Regions from separate parts of the Selenomonas oralis genome, predicted to be linked through region 2. Evidence: riboswitches for the same ligand, from Rfam matches in the RefSeq annotation. Region 2 holds a riboswitch; each other region holds the start of a gene.
What was found. Region 2 has a riboswitch for cobalamin ahead of ACRTGH_RS12030 (sirohydrochlorin cobaltochelatase). Riboswitches for the same ligand answer to the same signal wherever they lie in the genome.
Positions count from the first base shown of each region.

Region 1: another riboswitch for cobalamin. It lies ahead of ACRTGH_RS05815 (hypothetical protein); the one in region 2 lies ahead of ACRTGH_RS12030 (sirohydrochlorin cobaltochelatase).
Region 3: another riboswitch for cobalamin. It lies ahead of nikB (nickel ABC transporter permease); the one in region 2 lies ahead of ACRTGH_RS12030 (sirohydrochlorin cobaltochelatase).

Region 1 is NZ_CP194411.1:1,214,841-1,221,625, reverse strand. It holds gene ACRTGH_RS05830 (LCP family protein) at 1-43, shown strand, start outside; gene ACRTGH_RS05825 (C40 family peptidase) at 231-1,019, opposite strand; gene ACRTGH_RS05820 (PepSY-associated TM helix domain-containing protein) at 1,164-2,462, opposite strand; gene ACRTGH_RS05815 (hypothetical protein) at 2,594-2,800, opposite strand; cobalamin riboswitch at 2,872-3,044, opposite strand; gene ACRTGH_RS05810 (methyl-accepting chemotaxis protein) at 3,266-4,999, opposite strand; gene ACRTGH_RS05805 (sugar ABC transporter substrate-binding protein) at 5,014-5,946, opposite strand; tRNA gene ACRTGH_RS05800 (tRNA-Ser) at 6,416-6,507, opposite strand; gene ACRTGH_RS05795 (SemiSWEET family transporter) at 6,756-6,785, opposite strand, start outside.
Region 2 is NZ_CP194411.1:2,557,965-2,564,749, reverse strand. It holds gene ACRTGH_RS12050 (MFS transporter) at 1-759, shown strand, start outside; gene crcB (fluoride efflux transporter CrcB) at 763-1,152, shown strand; gene ACRTGH_RS12040 (alpha/beta hydrolase-fold protein) at 1,238-1,978, shown strand; gene ACRTGH_RS12035 (serine O-acetyltransferase) at 2,068-2,991, shown strand; cobalamin riboswitch at 3,142-3,318, shown strand; gene ACRTGH_RS12030 (sirohydrochlorin cobaltochelatase) at 3,655-4,653, shown strand; gene ACRTGH_RS12025 (ABC transporter substrate-binding protein) at 4,741-5,847, shown strand; gene ACRTGH_RS12020 (FecCD family ABC transporter permease) at 5,898-6,785, shown strand, end outside.
Region 3 is NZ_CP194411.1:2,330,200-2,336,984, reverse strand. It holds gene rsgA (ribosome small subunit-dependent GTPase A) at 1-170, shown strand, start outside; gene rpe (ribulose-phosphate 3-epimerase) at 167-811, shown strand; gene queC (7-cyano-7-deazaguanine synthase QueC) at 822-1,496, shown strand; gene folE2 (GTP cyclohydrolase FolE2) at 1,513-2,313, shown strand; gene ACRTGH_RS11040 (lysylphosphatidylglycerol synthase transmembrane domain-containing protein) at 2,358-3,347, shown strand; cobalamin riboswitch at 3,458-3,707, shown strand; gene nikB (nickel ABC transporter permease) at 3,944-4,888, shown strand; gene nikC (nickel transporter permease) at 4,885-5,697, shown strand; gene ACRTGH_RS11025 (ABC transporter substrate-binding protein) at 5,739-6,785, shown strand, end outside.

The sequences.
Region 1 (6,785 bases), 1.3 Mb from region 2:
CCCCGCGCCCGTCCCCGACGCCAGCCCGCAAAAGACACAATAACCAAGAACTACACGCACAAACGGCCACTTTGTGGACAAAAGTGCGCCGCCCTTACAGAAGCCTAGCCAAGCGGTCTGCACCTTCAGCTTGACCTCTTGTGGCTTCATGGTAAAACAAAAAGGAAGCCCGTTTCGCAGCGCATCTGCGGAACGGGCTTCCTTCTTTATATGCTTATAAGACCGGACGTTTACTCGATGATATGCTTGCCGCCGTAATAATGCGTTTTCCAATAATCATTCGACAACTCGTCTATGCGCACGCCCTTGCTCGTCGACGCATGGATGAACTTGTCGCCGCCGAGGTAAATGCCGCAGTGCGAAGCGCCTTTCTCGTACGTCTCGAAGAACACGAGATCCCCGGGCTCCAGATCCGTTACACGCGCATTCTTGCCGAGCTTGAACTGCTCGTCCGCCGTGCGCGGAATCGTCATGCCGTTCTGCTCGAACACGTACTGCAGATAACCGGAGCAGTCGAACGCCTTCGGCGTCGTGCCGCCGAACTTGTACGGCGTACCGATATACTTCCGTGCCGTCGCGATGACCTTGTTCACGTTCGCACGCTTGAGGAACGGCTTGCTCTCCGGCGCCTTGTTCACATGCGGCTTCAGGTCAGGCTTCCTGTCCGCCGTCTGCGGCGGTTGGATCTTCACGCCGCCCGCACCGACCGGCAGCGCGATTCGTCCGGCGTCCGCCGGCTCCTTCTGCAGACGCGCCCAAGTCTCGCGATCCACAACGCCCGTCTCCTTGAGGCTCTTCGCGCGCTGGAACGCTATCACAGCATTCTTCGTGCGGCTGCCGAAAATCCCGTCCGGCTTGTCGTCAAGATACCCCGCGCGCTGCAGTTCCTGCTGCAGCTTCAGCACATCGCGCCCATGCGAATTCTCGGAGAGGATCGGCGCAGCCGAAGCCGTCCCCGCCGCCAAAAGCATGGCAAGACCCAGCGCAAGAAACACCCTGCGCAGACGATAAGAGCGCATAAGAATCCCTTCCCTTTCCGTAAATCGCAAGAGCGGAATCCCTCCGCTGCCAACTGTACTTTACAGTATACTGCAAAAAAGCCGCTTTGAAAACAAGAATTTTCCTAGGCGGCGCACAATGAAGCAGCCGTTTGTGCGTGCAACTTACGGCCGCTTGGCGAAGAGCCAGGCGACGGCGCTTACGGCGAGGACTAGGAGCCAGGCAAGCGTGCCGCCCGTATTGCCGAGGAAGGTATCCGAGAGCGGCGCCGTCATGCCGATGAGGGAGAGCGCTGCGAGGAGCGCCGGCAGCTTCCAGACGGAAGCCAGCAGCGAACGTCCCCTGTCGTCCGCAAAGACGGGCCGGCGCTCCTTCTGCCTGTGCGTGCGCTGCCACCAGCCGAGGAACCCCGTGACGATGACGACGATCGTCACGATGTCGAGCAGCGCCCAGATGATTTTCAGGAGAATCGTCGAATGGTTATGGATGTGGAGGTCGAGCAGCGAGGCGCAGACGGCCAAGTAGCGCGGCAGCGGCTCAGTGAAGTGCAGGAGCTCGCCGTCTGCCGTACGGGAAAAGAGCACCTTCTGCCCCATGAACATCGCGGGGTGCGCCGCATCCGTCAGGTAGAGGGTCGCAGGGAGTTTGCCCGTCGCGGCCTCCATGCTCAGGACATCCTGCTCGGGGAAGGCTTCTTTCGCATAGGCGAGCATATCCTCGTAGCGGACGCTCGCAGCATCCCCCTGCGGCGCGTGGGCGTCGACATCCGCGAGGTAAGCGCCGTAGCCCACGGAGAAGATGACGATGGCAACGCCGCTCAAGGTCAGAAGCCCCGCCCAGACCGCCGTGACGACGCCGAGGAAGTTGTGCCAGTCGAAGGAGCTGCCCGCCGAGACGCCGCCGCGCGTGCCGCCGAAAAGGCGGCGGCGCATGAAGGTCGGATAGAGCAGCAGGCCGCCGAGAATGGAGAGGAAGCTGAGGAAACACATAATGCCGAGGAAGATCATACCGCCCTGCCCCATGGCGAGCCGCAGGTGCAGGATGTGCAGCGTGTGCATGAGGCTCGCGACGGCAGGCGACTTCACTGCGCCGCTGCGCCACGGAACGGCCTGTTCCGTCATGGGCGAATAGGCGATCTGCGTGCCACCCATGCTCATGCGCCCCGTGCGCCCGTGACTGCCCTTGTCAGCGATGCGGTAGAGCAGAAGCCCATGCTCGGGCATGGCGGAAATGGCCTGCACCTTCTTGTCGGGGTTCTCTTCCAGGACCTTGTCGAGTCCGGCAGAAGTTCCCTGCCAGAGCACATGGTAGGAGGAGTCTCCCGCATGGGGCAGAGGCTCGACGCGGTTCCACTGCGTGATCTCCTCCTTGAAGAGAAGAGGTAGCCCCGTGAGGCAAAGCAGGAGGAAAAACACTGCACAGATCGCACTGATCCAGCGGTGCAGACGATAGAGAAGTAACATGAAAAAGACTCCTTTCTTTCAAAACAGACCCGCTGAAACGGATTCGTCCGAAATCAGCTTGAAATGCTCGGAAAAGGACGCCCCATCTTGCCCTAGCCTCCCTGCCGGCTACAGATTCGTCGCCATAAGAATTACAAAAGCCCGGCGCCTTCCATCAGGCCGCGCCTGTAAAGAGCGGCCGCAAAAAAAGCCCTGCGCATCGCCGCAAAGGCGGCGAAAAGAGCCCGTCCGACGGCGCCGCAGGGCACAGGCGCAAACCAAAAGCAGCGCCCCTCCCGCCAGGAAAGGGCGCTGCTCAAAATCACCGCTTCATCAGGACGCAAAAAGATGCGCCGCACTGTCCTTCCGCCCCAAGGCGGAAGCAGCCGGCCGATAAAGCCAGATTCCCTCCCCATCGCTCGCAGGTCAAACGGCAATCGTCAATCAGGCAGTTCTCCTGGCTCCAGTTCATCGCTCCTCCGCACCTTCCCGGGCTTCCCCAGTGGCATCTTGCGGATTCGCTCGCTGTTACAGTGGCGGGACCGCGCCGGCTCCTCCGGCTTCCCTATTAAGTCTTGCGACACCTGATCCCATTCTATACGGTTTTCATATCTCCGGGCTTCCGACTGCCAGAATATCATTCCCCATAGGCATTGTCAATAGCACGGGAAAAGTTTTCCATCCTCCGTGCGTTCGTCTCGGGCAGACGGCGGCCCACCCGGCAAAATGTCGTCTGCCGCGCAAAAAACCGGGAGCGGCGCTGCTGTGCCGCTCCCGATTCCCGTCTTATTTTCGGCGTGATCCGAGCCGGCGAAAAATCAGCCTCAGCCCGAAAATGCCGCCACGAGATTTTTCAGTCGCTCCGTGCCTTCCTTGAAGCTCTGCACCTTGTCGAGAATGTCGGCGTACTTCTCCGCCATGCCGACGATATTCTCGGCGATGCGCGTGTTGCCGTCGGCGCTTTCGTGCGTCGCCCGGCCGATTTCCTCCATCGAGTGGTTCATGTTCTCCACCGACTGCAGAAGCACCTCCGAAGTCTTGGTGCTTTCCTTCGCCGCTTTCAGGAAGTATTCCGCATCCTCCTTGTACCGGACAGCCGTATCGTCCATCTGCGCATAATCCTTGCGCACATCCCCATCGAGAAGTGCCAAGAGATCGAACGCACTCTTGGACAGCGCCTGCATGGCGCTTGTCACTTCCCCCGTGAGGCTCTTGATCTTTTCCGCCGTCCCCTGCGACTGCTCGGCAAGCTTTGCGACCTCGCCCGCAACGACGGAGAAGCCGCGGCCCTGATCGCCGGCACGCGCCGCCTCGATGCTCGCATTCAGCGCGAGGAGGTTCGTCTGCTCGGCGATATCCGTAATCGCCTGCGTGAGCTGCGAGATCTGCTCGACGACCTTCGCCGATTCGATGGCCGCTTCCACCGACCCCTTGGACGACTCGTAGACGCGCTGGGAAGCCTCCTGCGCCTGCTCCATCTTTATCTTGAGCTCCGTCGCACGCGTGCTGATTTCCTGCGTGTACGCCTCGCTCTTCTTCATCACGCCGACCGTGCCGCGGATCTCCTCGCTCAAATGGTTGCTGACCTGCTGCATGCTTGCCGTCGAAGCCGCCGTCTCCTCCATGCCCGCCGACATCTCTTCCGTCACTGCGGACATATCCTGCGTCTCGTTGTTCATGGCCTCGATCATGCCCTCAAGCTCGCCGACAACAACATTCGTCCTCTCCGCTTCCTCATGCACCTGCTTCATGAATCCCTGCATCTTCATCAGGGCTTTGACGACAACGCCGATCTCATCCTCGCGGTGCGAGAGGGAATCCGGAATGGCGCGGGAAAGATCCCCTGCCGCCACGGCGTTGAGGTGCTCGATCGAAGTGTTGAGCGGCGCGGAGATGTTGTTCGCAATGATGCGCGACATAAGGATGCCGAGAATCAGGCTCACGAAAATGATCGCCGCAAAAATCTTCAAGGTGCGCGCGTACTGGATATTATTCGTCTCAAAAAGCAGCTTGCCCTGGAACACATTGTCCGGCGTCAGAACCTGCATATTGGCGCCGATCGCCGTGATGGAGGAAAGCTTGTCGTAAGCCGCCGCCTTGTCCTCCGGGGTCACCCCCAGGGAACTTACCGCTTTCACGGCGCTGTCCGCCGTGTCGAGATCCCCTTCTAGCGCGGTGATGGCCTCCTTGGCGCGCTGGCTCTGATCGAGCTTCTTGAGCTCCTCGATGTCATGGCGGATGCCCGCAAGGTTGCCCGCGATGTCATCGAGCAGAATCTGGCGGTTCTCCTGCGTGAAATTCTGCTGCACGATATAGGAAACATTGACATTGATGCTGCGCAGACGATTGTTTGCATCGTTCAGATACTGCGTCGTCATCAGATTGTGATGGTACATATCATCGAGCGCCTGCTTCGCCGAATGGCTCGAATAGATGCCTACCGCTGCAACGAGAAGGATGATGCAGATCAGGAAGACGGAAAGTATCGCCACCTTCGTCTTGACGCTGTAATCCTTCAAAATATCGCTGCCCAAAGTGAAATTCCCCTTACTCAACATGATTCATCCACCCCCTACTTCGAAAACTGCGCAATATTGTCTTGCGTAATGGAGGTGAACGGGATATCCAGGCTTTCCGTCGGGGCTTTTCCGTCGAGGAAGGCCTTGACCAGCGAGACGGCTCCTGCCGCCTGCCCCTCGGCATCCTGCTGGATCGTCTGCGAAAGCTCTCCGGAGCGGACGGCGGCCAGTCCCGAGGGCGTCGCGTCAACGCCGGAAACGAGGCATCCCTCGAGCCGGTTCGCCGCCTTCAGCGCCTGGATCGCACCGAGCGCCATCTCATCGTTGCCCGCAATAACGCCGTTGATTTCCGGATAGAAGCTCAGCCAAAGCGTCATGGCCTTCATGCCTTCCGCCTTGCTCCAACTGCCGTCCACCATAGCCAGCAGCTGGATGTCGGGGCGCTTCGCAAGGCACGTTTCCTTGAAGCCTTCCCAGCGCTTGACGGCACCCTCCAGGGACGCCTCTCCTTCGAGGTAGACGACCTTGGCGTTGGGCGGCAGGTTTTTTGCCATGAACTCGCCCTGCATCCGGCCGGCCTCAAGATCGTTCGACATCGAGCCGACCACCTTGGGATCGTTCACACTGCGGTTCATGATGACGACCGGAATGCCTGCCTCCCTCGCCTTTTCCACCGAAGGCACAATGCTCGTCCCATCCATCGCGAGGAGCACGATGGCGCTTGCATGGGAGTCAATCGCCTCATTCATCTGGTCGATCTGCAAGTTGGCGTCGCCCTTGGCATCGCGGAACTCCACGTCGAGCCCCGCGTCCTTCGCCTTCGCCGCGAATGCCTCGCGCAGCTGCATGGCAAAGGCGTCCGCGTCGTTGTGGTTCGCATAGATCACCTTGCCTGAGCCTCCGACGCCCGCCAAGCCACAGCCTGTCAGACAAAGACACACCGGAAGGCTCAAGAGGAAAAGCAGCAGCTTCCTCGATAAGCTCATTACGGACACTTCCTTTCTTCTCGGGCAAATGAATGTGCTGCACTTGCCCAAAACGTAACTAGTACTTCTGCTCTATGGTTATTCTATGTCCCCCCTCCATAATCCTCTTTTTCTTTGGTTTTTTCTTATATTTACAATATGAGAAAATAGCTCTCATCTATGGAAGCGGCGCGAAAATAACTGCGCTCGTCATTTTTCCGATGATAGTCCCATGAAACACTTGCGCGGTTTTTCCCACAAATATGGCTTTTCCAGGGGTTTATGCGCTTCAAAAAATTATACGTTTCAGCCAGTATGAGTATTTTTATATATTTTAGGCAGCGCTGATCATAGGAAGCGTTGATCAAATGAAGTCCGCCCGATCGGTGCAGATTTTTCGACTTGCCAAGGAGGAAAACCACCTGCACGGCGCATCATCCCGCATAACAAAAAGCGCCGCCCCCTCAGGGACGACGCGCAGGCAGCAAACTGGCGGAGAGTGAGAGATTCGAACTCTCGATACAGGTTTCCCCGTATACACGCTTTCCAGGCGTGCTCCTTCAACCACTCGGACAACTCTCCAATGCTTGAATCCTTTGCGAAAAATCGCAGGCAATATGAAATTACAGCGTCACGCTCAAAGCGAGCTCCGCAACAAAAGATAGTATACCATCTCCTGCCTCCCCTGTCAATCGCAAACTTGCGGGCGCAAAAAGCGCCCGGGCAGCGGACAATGCCATCGACATACATAGAAAGCAGCCCGTCCATACGGGCGGGCTGCTTCTTCACGGAAATTCACATCATCTATATCGGCTGCTGCGTTTGCACATTTAGAGACGGGCGGTAATCGCAGCCGTCAG
Region 2 (6,785 bases):
CGCTATCTACTCGCGAAGGGACGCGTCGAGGAAGCGAAGGAGATCGTCTGCCATCTGGAGGAAAAGCTCGGTCTTGCGAACCGTCCGTTTACGGCAGATGAACTATTGCCGCGGGAGAGCGGCAGAGAGACGGGATTTGCCGCGCTGTGGCAAAAGGGCTTCCGTTTGCGCACGACGATGCTTTGGCTGACGTGGTTCGGCATCGTCTTCAGCTACTACGGCATCTTCATGTGGCTGCCGTCGCTCGTCTACGCGCAGGGCTTCGCCGTCGTCAAGACCTTCGAGTATGTGCTGATGATGACGCTCGCGCAGCTTCCCGGCTATCTTGCTGCCGCGTGGCTCGTCGAGGTCATCGGACGCAAGTATACGTTGTCCGCCTTCCTGCTTTTGTCGGGCGTTTGCAGCTACTTCTTTGGCGCTGCCGAATCGTCGTCGGCGCTTCTCGCCTGGGGCGCGGGCATGAGCTTCTTCAATCTCGGCGCATGGGGCGTCATCTACACCTATACGCCCGAGCAGTACCCGACGGCGATGCGTGCGCTCGGCAGCGGTTGGGCGGCGGGATTTGGACGCATCGGCGGCATGATTGCGCCGATGCTCGTCGGCGTGCTGCTCGCCGGCTCCGTTGGCATTGAGATGATCTTCGGACTGTTCGCGTCCGTCTTCGTGCTGATCTCGATCGTCGTCATCACCTGCGGCAAGGAAAGCAAGCAGAAGACGCTCGAAGATCTCGCCGATGTTCGCGAGGCGCACGGAGCGTAAACGATGGGGGCGCAGTATATCTTTGTCTTTCTGGGCGGCGGCTTTGGCGCTGTGTGCCGCTATCTGGCGACCGCGTTCTTTGCCGCACGCTTCGGCGCCGCGTTTCCCTGCGGCACCCTCTTCGTCAACGTGTCGGGCAGCTTTCTTATGGGACTCATCATGGGGCTCCTGCCGCTTTTGCCGCGCGGCGTCTTTCTGCCAGAGAACCTGCGCCTTTTGCTTGCCGTCGGCTTTCTCGGCGGCTTCACGACGTTTTCCTCTTTCAGCATGGAGACGCTGGCCTTGCTGCAGGGCGCGAACGCTCCTTATGCCCTGCTGAATATAGTTGCGAACGTTTTTCTGGGACTTCTCGCGGCCTGGGCAGGGCTTCTTCTGATTCGCGCCTTAGCCTAGGGATGCCTTGTCAGGCGAGGTTTTGTATAGTATAGTTGATGATATGGAGATTGGCTGCTGCATTGTGGAAAGCGGGGGCATGGGTATGGAAAAGAGAGAGGACCGCTGGTTCAGCGAGAGGCTGCAAAAGGAAATGACGGTCAGGACGTATGGAGCGGGCGGTATTCCTGTGCTGGCCTTTCCGCCGCAGAGAGGGCTTTCGGACGCATACGAGGGAGCCGGCGTGGTGGACGCGCTCGCTCCTTGGATTGACGGGCAGCTGATTCGCCTCGTGACGGTTGATACCGTTGACGGTGAGAGCTGGTTCAGCCGCGATGACCGAGAGTGGCGTGCAAACCGACAGGAAGCTTATTACGAGTATATCGTTGAGGAAGTCTTGCCGTATATCCGCTCCCAGGGAGGCGTGCAGCGCCTGCCTCTAGCGGTTGGCTGCGGTTTCGGTGCGACACATGCAACGATTGTCTTTTTGCGGCGGCCTGAATACTTTTCCGGACTTGTTGCGCTTGCCGGCTCGTATGATGCGAAGAAATTCTTCGGCGGCTGGCTCAATGGGCAACTCTACGACAATTCGCCGTTGGACTTCCTGCCGAACATGGCAAATGAACATCCCTATATCGCGCTTTACAATGAGAAGAACATTGTCTTCTGTACGGGGCAAGGGCACGGCTTGGATGAGCCGCGGCGTTCGCTTGCACGTCTTTGCAGGGTGCTTGAGGCGCGCGGCATCGATGCCTGGGTTGATTTCTGGGGCGAGGATGTCGATTATGGCTGGGACTGGTGGACGAAGCAGCTCGTGTATTTTTTGCCCCATGTGCTTGGCTCATGAACGGTGACTGAAAGTGCAGTGCGGCATTGAAAGCAGGTCATGCCGTTTCGCGTAGCGGCTGAACATTACTAGGAAAGAGAAGTGGAAGAATGGCGGACATCATAGCGGAGAACCTGCATGGCATCATCAACGACATCCTGGAGGATTACAGACAGGAGCGTATTATTGACAAGATGGATGTCTTTTGCCGCCCGGACAAGAAGACGGTCATCGATATTCTCGACAAACTCGTGCGCATTGTTTTTCCGGGCTATTTCAAGGATGAGCACTACCGCGTCTACAGCGTTGAGAACAATATGACGATGGTTATAGAGGATGTGGCGTACCTGCTGAACAAACAGATCGCCATCGCTCTGCCGTGCAAATGCTCGAACGTGCAAACGGAAGGCGATATTGCTGACCGAGCCCAGGAGATCACACTTGCCTTTTTCCGCGCCATACCGAAGATCCGCTCCTACATCGAATTGGATGTTCATGCGACATTCGAGGGAGATCCTGCGGCGTCGAGCGAGGCGGAGATCATTTACTCCTATCCAGGACTGTACGCGATCACCGTGCACCGTCTCGCGCATGAGCTTCATGTGCTCGACGTTCCCGTGATTCCGCGCATCATGTCCGAGTATGCGCACAGCTGTACGGGTGTGGATATCCACCCGGGCGCGACGATTGGCAGGAGCTTTTTCATCGACCATGCTACGGGCATTGTCATCGGTGAGACGACGGAAATCGGCGAGCATGTGAAAATCTATCAGGGGGTAACTTTGGGGGCGCTCTCGACGAAGGGCGGCCGTATGCTGAAGGATAAGAAGCGCCATCCGACCATCGAGGATTATGTGACCATCTACTCCGGCGCCTCGATCCTCGGCGGCAATACGGTCATAGGCAAGGGCGCCGTCATCGGCGGCAATGCGTTTATCACGAAGTCGGTCGCGCCGGGCACGCAGGTCAGCGTGAAAAATCAGGAGCTGCGCTGTGACAAGTCACGCGAGGAGATGGAGCAGGTTGACTTCTAGAAGGAAGTTTCCTGGTTTTATACCATCGAAAGGTCTGTCGATGTTCTCTTGACCTAATTTGGGAAATTCCTAAAATATCCTGAAAAGGGTGTTGACAAACATAGGAATGAGTGCTACCATAATACATGAGGTTCATAGAACCATAAAAACTCCATATCGATTGGGTTAGGTGTCGCAAGACTTAATAGGGAATCCGGTAAATGCCGGAGCGGTCCCGCCACTGTAACAGCGAGTGAATCTGCATGATGTCACTGGGGAATGTCCCTGGGAAGGCGCAGAGGAGCGATGACCTGGAGCCAGGAGAACTGCCTAGCTGACAATCACCGTTTGACCTGCGAGTGATGGGGAAGGGGATTATTGCGCAACGCAATGAATCCCGGCTGAGGCCGGGTTTTCTTTTGTAGTGCCTCCCCTCCGAAAACCCCCTTCCCCACGCGGGCAAAGGGGCTTATTTTCGGCGGAGAGTTTTCCCTGCGGCTTGGCTACAGGGGAAAGCATTGCTCATATATTATTTCCGATCCAGTTCTCTTTTGCTGCTCTGCAGCAGCTCCGGGGGTGGAGACCCGGAGCTTTCTTTTTTCAAGCCCGCCTTGGCTGATGCTGCATTTAGGCCAGGGCTTGCTATATTTCCTTACGTAATCATTTTAAAGGAGAGATGCTTTCATGAAGAAGAATTTCAAAAGGATGCTGGCCATGTCCCTTGCCTGCAGCGCAATTTTTGCTATCGGTGCGCCTGCGGCTCATGCCGGCTACATGCTGAACCCTGAGGTAAAGAATCCGACACCGGCGCTCCTTGAGGCTTCTCAGATCGGCCTTTTGAAGAATGAGAACCCCAAGCTCCAGAAGCTTCCGAACAAGGATGCCATTCTTGTCATGAGCTTCGGCACAACGTACAAAGATTCGCGTGCGAAGACGATTGAGGCGACGGTCAAGGCCATTCAGGCGGCTCATCCCGGCGTAAAGGTCGAGCTGGCGTTTACGTCGCATATCATCGTTGACCGCATCAAGGAGAAGGAAGGCATTGACATTCCCACGCCTGAAGCGGCTTTGAAGCAGTTGAAGAAGGACGGCTATACGCGTGTGGCGCTCTGTTCCCTCGATGTCATTCCCGGTATGGAGTACGCTTATGACAAGGCTATCTTCAACGAGTATAAGAACGATTTCAAGAAGATGACGCTCGGCACGACGCTCATGTACTGGCAGGGTCAGGAAGAGCAGCGCGACGATGTTGCGGAGACTCTGAAGGCGCTTTCGACGCAGTTCCCCAAGGTAGCGGACAACGAGGCAATCCTCGTCATGGCGCACGGCACGCCGCATCCGGCCAATGCCTACTACGCTGTCATCCAGGACGGCATCGACAAGATGAATCTCAAGAATACGTTCATCTACACCGTCGAGGGCTGGCCGAGCCTTGAGGACATCATTCCGCAGCTCAAAGCAAAGGGTATTGACACGGTTACGCTCATGCCGATGATGATGGTCGCCGGCGACCATGCAAACAACGACATGGCAGGCGCTGAGCCGGATTCCCATAAGTCCGTGCTCGAGAGCGAAGGCTTCAAGGTCAAGACCTACATCCATGGTCTCGGCGAGAACAAGGCCATTCGCGACCTCTTCGTAGATCGTGCGAACGAGGCATGGGACGCTCTGAAGAGCAAATAAAAGAAAATGATGTTTCTCCCCCTTGAGCTTTCAGGGGGGAGATTTTTCTAGGTGGATTTGTTGAAGAATTGTTTAGGAGGCGACAGGATGGATCTCACGATGTATCGCAGGACAAAGCTTTGGGTTTGTGCGTTTGCACTGCTCACATGCTTTTTCTTCGCTGCGGGCTGCGGCGGTACGAGCCAAGAGGGAGAGAAGACTTCAGAGACGAAGATGGTGACGGATCTTACCGGCGCGGAAGTCAAGATCAAGAAGGATCCGCAGAGAATGGTCGTGGTTCCCGTGCCGTGGGCTTCCATCGTCTATGCCGTGGACGGCAGTTCGGAGAAGCTTGTCGGTATGCACCCGTCTGCTATGGCCGCTTACAAAAAGAGCATGCTGCGCAAGATGGCGCCGAAGATGGCGGAGGTCAACGATACGTTCGTCGACCGCAATTTCAATGTGAATTACGAAGAGATTGCCAAGCTGCGCCCTGACTTGGCAGTTATTTGGGATTATCAGCCGGAGGTCGGCGAGAAACTTGCGAGCATGGGCATCCCCGCTGTCAAGATCCGCTATGGCACGTTGGAAGACGTGCAGAAGGGCATCGCGCTCCTCGGCGATATATTGAACAAGCAGGAAGAGGCAAACGCCCTGATCGCTTACCACAAGGAAAGCGAAGCTTATTTTAAGGAAAAGGCGAAGGAGCTGGAGGGAAAGCCGCGCCCGAAAGTACTCTATTTGCAGAATGAGCAGCTGACGGCAGCCGGCACGCGCTCCGTCAACAAGATTATGATCGAAGCTGCCGGCGGTGAAAATGTTGTAGATGTCGAGGATCAATGGCCGAAAATCACGATGGAACAGGTGATGTCGTGGAATCCCGATGTCATCATCCTGAGCAATTTTTCGGATTTTACGCCGGAGGATATTTACCGCAACGCTTATGACGGACAGGACTGGAGCAATTTGGACGCCGTAAAGAACCGGCGTGTCTATAAGGCGCCTTTAGGCATCTATCGTTGGGACGCGCCTTGCGTCGAGACGCCGCTCATGATGCGCTGGCTGGGCAAGGTCCTGCATCCGGAGGTGTTCGGAGACTATGAGATGCGTCCGCTCCTTACGGATTTCTATCGGAAATATTTCCACTATGAGCTGCAGCAGGAAGATCTGGATGAAATACTCCAAACGAAATGGAACGCAGCATTGGCGCTTTAAGTGAAGGAGAAGCACAGGCTTTGCGAACGGTTATTTGCTGAAGAGGTGATATGTTGAAAAACACAAGGGGACGACTGGCCTTGATTTGGCTTTGCACGCTGCTTCTTCTTGCAGGCAGTGCCGCGCTTTCGCTTTTGGGTGGGCGATACGGCATGGATCTTTCGGAAATTGCCGGCGTTCTCACGGGCGGGCTTTTCGGAGAGGGGACGGATACGATGGGATATGCGGTTCTATGGAAGCTGCGTATGCCCCGTATCCTGCTCGATGCCTTGGTTGGTGCGGGGCTTGCGCTTGCGGGTGCGGCCTTTCAGGGGATATTCCGCAACCCGCTCGTCAGTCCCGGCGTGCTTGGCGTGAGCTCAGGAGCGGCCTTTGGAGCCGCTCTCGGCATCCTCCTTTCCGGCGTTAACGGCTTTTCCATGGCTTTGGCGATGCTTTTCGGTCTGGTCAGCGTCGCGTTTACCTATTCGCTGGCCCGTGTGCGCGGACAGGTTTCTTCCCTGTCGCTCGTGTTGTCGGGTATGATTGTTTCGGCTGTGTTCAGCGCTTTGATCTCGATCATCAAGTATGTTGCAGATCCCTACGATAAGCTGCCTGCCATTACGTATTGGCTCATGGGGAGCTTTGCCAATGCGTCCTATGAAAACGTGCAGTATGCCGGCATCCCCATTTTGCTGTCCGGCGCACTGCTTCTGGCTTTGCGTTGGCGCATCAACGTCCTGTCTCTGGGCGACGAAGAGGCAAAATCCATCGGGGTGCAGCCCGCGCGAATACGGCGCAGCGTTATTCTGCTCGCGACGATCATGACAGCTTCGGGCGTTATGGTAAGCGGTACCATTGGCTGGGTGGGGCTGGTCATCCCGCATATATGCCGCATGATCATCGGTGTGGATCATGGAAAGCTGCTTCCTCTGTCCGCCGCTGTCGGAGCGATTTTC
Region 3 (6,785 bases), 230 kb from region 2:
AATTTCGTCCTTTTCTGAATGCATGCCGGTTCAATACTTGTACACACAGCCATGAACCAGGCTGTGCTGTGAAAGAGGCTCTAAATCAGGGGAAAATAAGTGTGTCCCGCTATACGTCGTATTTGGAAATGCTGCAGGAAAGTGCGGCTAGAAAGAAGGTATATCGATGATTAAAGTTGCACCGTCTATTCTTTCTGCTGATTTTGCACGTTTGGCCGAAGAAATCGGACGTATTGAGGAAGCTGGTGCGGAGTATGTACACATCGATGTCATGGACGGTACGTTTGTGCCCAATATCACGCTTGGCTCACCTGTTGTGCAATCGCTTCGCAAGTGTTCCAAGGCGGTTTTTGATGTGCATTTGATGGTGGAGCATCCCGAGACACAGGTTATCGCTTTTGCCGAGGCGGGGGCAGATATCATCACGTTTCACATCGAAGCAGTGCGCCATGCACACCGCCTTGTGCAGCAAATCAAATCTTTGGGGTGCAAGGCGGGTGTGGCGCTTAATCCTGCGACGCCGCTGGTCATGCTTGAGGAGCTCATGGAAGATATCGATATGGCACTCATCATGACAGTTAATCCTGGTTTCGGAGGGCAGAAATTTATCCCTTCCATGTTGGAAAAAATTTCGATTTTGCGTCATACCGTGGAAGAAAATGGTTTTATCCTTGATATTGAGGTTGACGGCGGCATCAATGCGGAGACAGCACCGCTGGTGCGCGAAGCGGGAGCCAATGTTCTCGTTGCCGGTTCTGCCGTTTATGGCGCGCCCGATATCAAAGCTGCTGTCCAAGCGATTCGTGGTTAAGGAGAGGAAAATGGAAAAAGCGGTTGTTTTGCTTTCGGGTGGGCTTGATTCTACGACCTGCATGGCTGTGGCTGCGGAAAAGGGGTTTGAGATCTACCCGATCAGTTTCAATTACCATCAAAGACACAGCATAGAACTCGATGGGGCACAGAAAGTTGCAGCCTTTTATAACGTAAAAAAGCATCTTATCATTGAAACCAATATGGAGACGATTGGCGGTTCGGCGTTGACAGACAAAGCAATCGACGTGCCCGAGGGAGAAGTATCGCGTACGGATATCCCGATCACCTATGTTCCTGCACGCAATTTGATTTTTCTCAGCTATGCCTTAGGATATGCTGAAGTGATAGGAGCGCATCGTATCTACATTGGTGTGAACAGCGTTGATTATTCGGGCTATCCGGACTGCCGTCCGGAATTTATCGACCATTTTCAAATTCTTGCCGATTATTCGACGAAAGCTGCTCATAAAGGTGAACGCATCGAGATCATGACACCTTTGCAGCAACTTTCAAAGAAGGATATTATTCTTCTGGCAGTACGCCTCAAGGCGCCGCTGGAGCTTACGCACAGCTGCTATAAGGGCGGGGAAAAAGCCTGCGGCATCTGTGACAGCTGCAAGCTGCGTTTGCAGGGCTTCCAACAAGCTGGAATTGATGATCCCGTTGAATACGAAATAAAATGATGGATGATGAAAAATCATGTTGAAAGATATACAGAAAAATGCGGATGAACGTGGTATCGATATACAGCATGTCGGCATCAAGGATGCACATCTGCCGTTTCGCGTCAAAGAGAAGTGCGGCGGTTTCCAAGAAGTTTTGGCACGTATTCGTTTTACCGTTTCTTTGCCGAAGGAATACAAGGGAACACATATGAGCCGCTTCCTGGAGATTCTTCATCGCTGGTGCGACAAACCTGTGGCAGAAAAAGAGATGGAGGAGATGCTGGAGGAAGCACTCGTTCGTCTTGAGGCACAAACAGCAAAACTGAGGCTTTCTTTCAAATATTTTATTGCTAAAAGGGCACCTGTGAGCGGTAAAAAATCTGTTCTGGATTTGGACTGCTTCTTTGAGGGAGAGAAGAAGTCGGGAGAGCCGATGGCGTTTCGTCTTGGCGTCACCGTTCCGGCTACGTCGCTTTGTCCGTGCAGTAAGGCAATTGCGCGTTATGGTGCGCATAACCAGAGAAGTCTTTTACAAGTTGTTGTCGAATTCAGACCATCCGCATCATGCATTTTTATCGAGGATTTGGCTGCTTTAGTAGAAGACCAAGCTTCGTGTTCGATCTATCCTCTGTTGAAACGTGAGGATGAAAAGTATGTGACGGAAAAGGCTTATGAGCGGCCGAAGTTTGTCGAGGATATTCTGCGCGATATTGTGCTTGTCTTGCGTCCCTTGCAAGGACTGCATTGGTTTTCTGTTGTTTGCGAGAATTTTGAGTCTATTCATAACCATAGTGCTTATGCGAGCCATGAGGAGTTTGTGGGGCACAGTGAGTAGATCAATGGTCGGATGTTTGATAGCTGTACAGGAGGAGGTATCGCATGAAGATGTTCTGCAAGCGCTTTGTTTTGCCGCTTTTGCTTGTTTTCATTATCTCTGGTGCGGTTATCTATTCCACTGTTGATATCAATACGCTTACAAACCTTACGGCGTTTAAACCTTGGTCGATTGTACTTGCGCTTATCTGTGTGGGACTTGGGCTGACGCTTGACGGTACGCGTCTCATGCATCTTGTGAAAATTTCAGATGAAAAAATTACGCTGTCCCAGGCCGTACAAGTTGTTTTTGGTAACTACTTTCTTGCGCTTTTGACACCTGGCGCAACGGGAGGGGCAGTCGCCCAACTCATGTTTTTGCGTCATGCGGGAATTCCCGCAGGCAAAGCGACAGTGCTTGTCATTGTGCGGACACTGGTTTCGATTCTCTTTCTTATTTGTTGTATGCCGTTCATTTTTCTCCATGATACAGGTATTTTGCCAGGGATTGATAACCATACATTGATGTTGATTTCCATTGCGGCTTTTATCGTTATCATGCTGATTGTTGCGGCAGCTCGTACGAATGTCCTCGATTATGTTGTACTGCGCTTCACAAAACATGCAAAGGACGAACGCAGAAAAAAAATTATGGCATTTTATCGCGACATTAAGACCGGTGTACATCTTCTTGCATCGTCGCCTAAAAGTATGATACGCATTTTTTTTGAATCGGGACTCAGTCTCATATTTATCTATGCGATTGTACCGTGTCTTCTCCTTGGACTTGGCGTGACGGATGCCGATTGGTATACTGTCATGGGTCGCATGATTTTTCTTAATATGCTGCTCTATTTCACACCTACCCCAGGCGGCTCAGGAATTGCTGAAGGAGGCTTTGTCTTTCTTTTCGCTGATTCCGTTCCGGCAGGTACCGTTGGTATTCTTGCCGTTTGCTGGCGTCTTATTGCGGAGTATATCCCGTTTTTCATAGGACTTTATTATACGCTGAAGATTTTTGGTCGGGATTTCCTCAATCGTCAATTAGAACATTAAAAATAAGGTAATTCTTGCAAATCAAAATAGTTGTTTCCAAAGAAAATCTTGTATCTTTTTCTTGCTACACACTTTTATATGATGTATAATTACTTTCAGTAATATAAAACTTCATACGGTACGTCATAAGTGTCGCCGACCTATATCGGCGAGCGATGAGAGGAAAATGGGTGAAAGACCCATGCTGTCCCGCAGCTGTAATCGGGGAATTTGTTTCCATGGGAAGCGCTGAAATCGCTGTTTCTGATGAAAGTGCTGAATGCATCGGCACTTCCTGACATGTCACTGGGGAAAACCCGGGAAGACGGAAACAAACGATGATCCGAGAGCCAGAAAGCCTGCTTATGATAAGATTCATTGCTTGACTTACGAGAGATGGGGAGATGGATGCCAAGGCGTATTCCGATGGGGGAATATGTCCTTGGTATTCCGCGCTTTGTGGGAAGCACCGCATGTCCTGTCGTTGGTCGATGGACATGCGGTTTTCTTATGGAAACGCCGCAAGATCTGCGTTTCTGAATAAAAATCCTTCGCTGAGATTTCGGGAGGATTTTGCAGGAGTAATTTTTGATTTTGTAAGGAGATGAGGTATTGCATTGAAAGGAAAAGATTTGATACGTCGCCTGTGTCAGATGCTCATCACGCTTTTGGGCGTTACATTCTTGACATTCGGTCTGACGTATCTCGCTCCCGGTGATCCTGTAGAGATGATCCTGGAGACCGGCGATACGATGGTGTCGCAGGAAACTATCGAAAAGACACGTCACGAATTGGGGCTTGACCGTCCCTTCCATGAGCAGTATCTGCACTGGCTTTCCGGCTTGCTGCATGGCGATATGGGCATGAGCTATTCCGCCAAGATGCCGGTTGCTGAAAAGCTTGAGCAGAATCTTCTCGGCACGCTGCTTTTGGCAGGAACAGCAACCTTGATGATGCTCGTCGTTTCTGTGCCTTGCGGAGTCATCGCAGCTTTATATCGCAACCGTTGGCCGGATTATTTGATTCGCGGCGTGTCCTTTCTCGGCGTTTCGATGCCAAGCTTCTGGGTCGGCTTGCTGCTTCTCTTTGTCTTCGGTTTGAAATTGGGACTGTTCCCGATTTCGGGCGGCGAGGTCACTCTGGAAGGGCTGATTCTTCCGTCTGCAACCCTGGCGATCCTCCTGTCTTCCAAGTATACGAGGCAGGTGCGTACCGCCGTGCTCGAAGAGTTCAGTCAGGATTACGTCATCGGCGCCAAGGCTCGCGGTCTGTCCATGCAGCGCATTCTGTGGCGCCATGTGCTGCCCAATGCGTTTTTGCCGCTCATCACGCTCTTCGGTTTGGCTCTAGGCTGGCTCTTGGGCGGTGTGGCGATCGTCGAGATCGTCTTCGGCTGGCCCGGCATAGGCCGCCTGGCGGTGCGGGCGATCGAGATGCGAGACTATCCGTTGTTGGAGGGATTCGTTCTCTGGACAGCCATCTTCTACATGGTGGTCAACTTCCTTGTGGATCTGTCCTATGTATATCTTGATCCGCGCCTGAAGAAGGGGGCGAAATCATGAGCAAGGACGCAAAGCTCCTGCGCTTCTATTCCATATTGGCAGGGTTGATCTTCCTCACAGCGCTTCTCGCGCCCTTCATCTTGACGCAGGATCCCTATGAGTCGTCGATGCAGCAGGCATTTCTGCCGCCTTCCGCCGAGCATTGGTTCGGAACGGATAAACTCGGGCGCGATCTCTTTACGCGCGTGATTTACGGCGCGCGCATATCGGTGTTCATGTCTTTGACGGTCGTCATCCTCATCGCCGGCATCGGCTCTGCCATCGGCGTCGTTGCCGGCTATGTCGGCGGCAAGGTGGATACGATCATCATGCGCTTTGCCGATATGTTCCTCGCCTTTCCGGGCATCGTGCTGGCGATCGCCATTGCGGGCATGATGGGCGGCAGCGTGGTCAATGCCATCCTCGCCCTTGTCGCCGTCGGTTGGACGAAGTATGCACGCCTGGCGCGCAGCATGACGCTGAAGGTGCGCCAGCAGGATTATATCGCGGCGGCTGTGACGAACGGCACGCGTCCCGTGCAGATGTTTTTCCGCCATATCGCGCCCAATATCCTTTCCATCATACTGGTGACGGCAGCCGTCGATATCGGGGCGATGATGATGGAGCTGGCAGGTCTTTCGTTCCTGGGCTTTGGCGCGCAACCGCCGACGCCGGAATGGGGGCTCATGCTCAACGAAGGCAGGCAGGCACTGCAGACGGCGCCGTGGCTCATGCTGTTCCCCGGCGCCGCCATCGTCCTCGTCGTCGCTGTGTTCAATCTGTGGGGAGATGCGTTGCGCGACTGGCTTGATCCAAACAAGGCAAGCTGATGGTTTTACGATGTCTTATGATTTTAGGAGGCTGAAATTTAATGAAAAAGTGGAAGAAGCTGCTTTCTGTTGCCATGGCGGCGTGTTTGTCCGTGGCGGTATTCGCAGGCTGCGGCGGCAAAGAGGCTTCGAAGGATACCTTGCGCGTCGGCGTGACGAACTTCGCGGACTCTCTTGAGCCGACGGAAAATGCTTTCGGCTGGGTCGTCATGCGCTACGGTATGGGCGAGACGCTGACGAAGTTTGATGAGAAGATGAACATCCAGCCGTGGCTCGCAGAGAAATGGACGATCAGCGACGACAAGCTCACGTGGACGTTCAAGATCCGCGACGGCGTGAAGTTCTCGAACGGGAACCCGCTGACGGCAGAGGCTGTCAAGGCCTCCATCGAGCGCGCCTTTGCCAAGAACACGCGCGCCGCGACGTTCTTCAAGTACACGGAGATGAAGGCGGAAGGACAGAATCTCATCATCACGACGGACAAGCCGGCGCCGAGTATGCCCGGCTACCTCGCCGACCCGCTCTTCCTCATCGTCGATGTGTCGGCGGAAAAGGATCGCGACTTTGCAAAGCAGGGACCGATCTGCACGGGGCCTTACGTCTGCGAATCCTTCGTCAAAGAAAAGGCAGTCATGAAAAAAAATCCCAATTACTGGGACGGCGAGGTGCCGTTCGAAACGGTGGAGATTCCTTCGATCGACGATCCGAATACGCGCGCCATGGCGCTCCAGTCCGGTGAAGTGGACATGGCTGTGAACATCGCCCCGGGCGACGTCGGCTTGTTCAACGATACGGGCAAGTATCATGTCGACAAGATTGCCTCGCTACGCACGGTGCTCGCGCGCATCAATGAAAAGGGCATCCTCGGCGATCCCAAGGTTCGCGCTGCGTTCATCAGCATGTGTGACCGCAAATCGTACAACGAAGTGATCTTGAAGGGCACCTTCATCGAAGGCAAGGCTCCTGTTCCTCCTTCCCTTGATTATGGTTTTGATCAGCTTTCCGACCCTAACCACTACGATATCGAGCGTGCCAAGAAGCTGCTTGATGAGGCAGGCTGGAAGGATACGGACGGCGACGGCATCCGC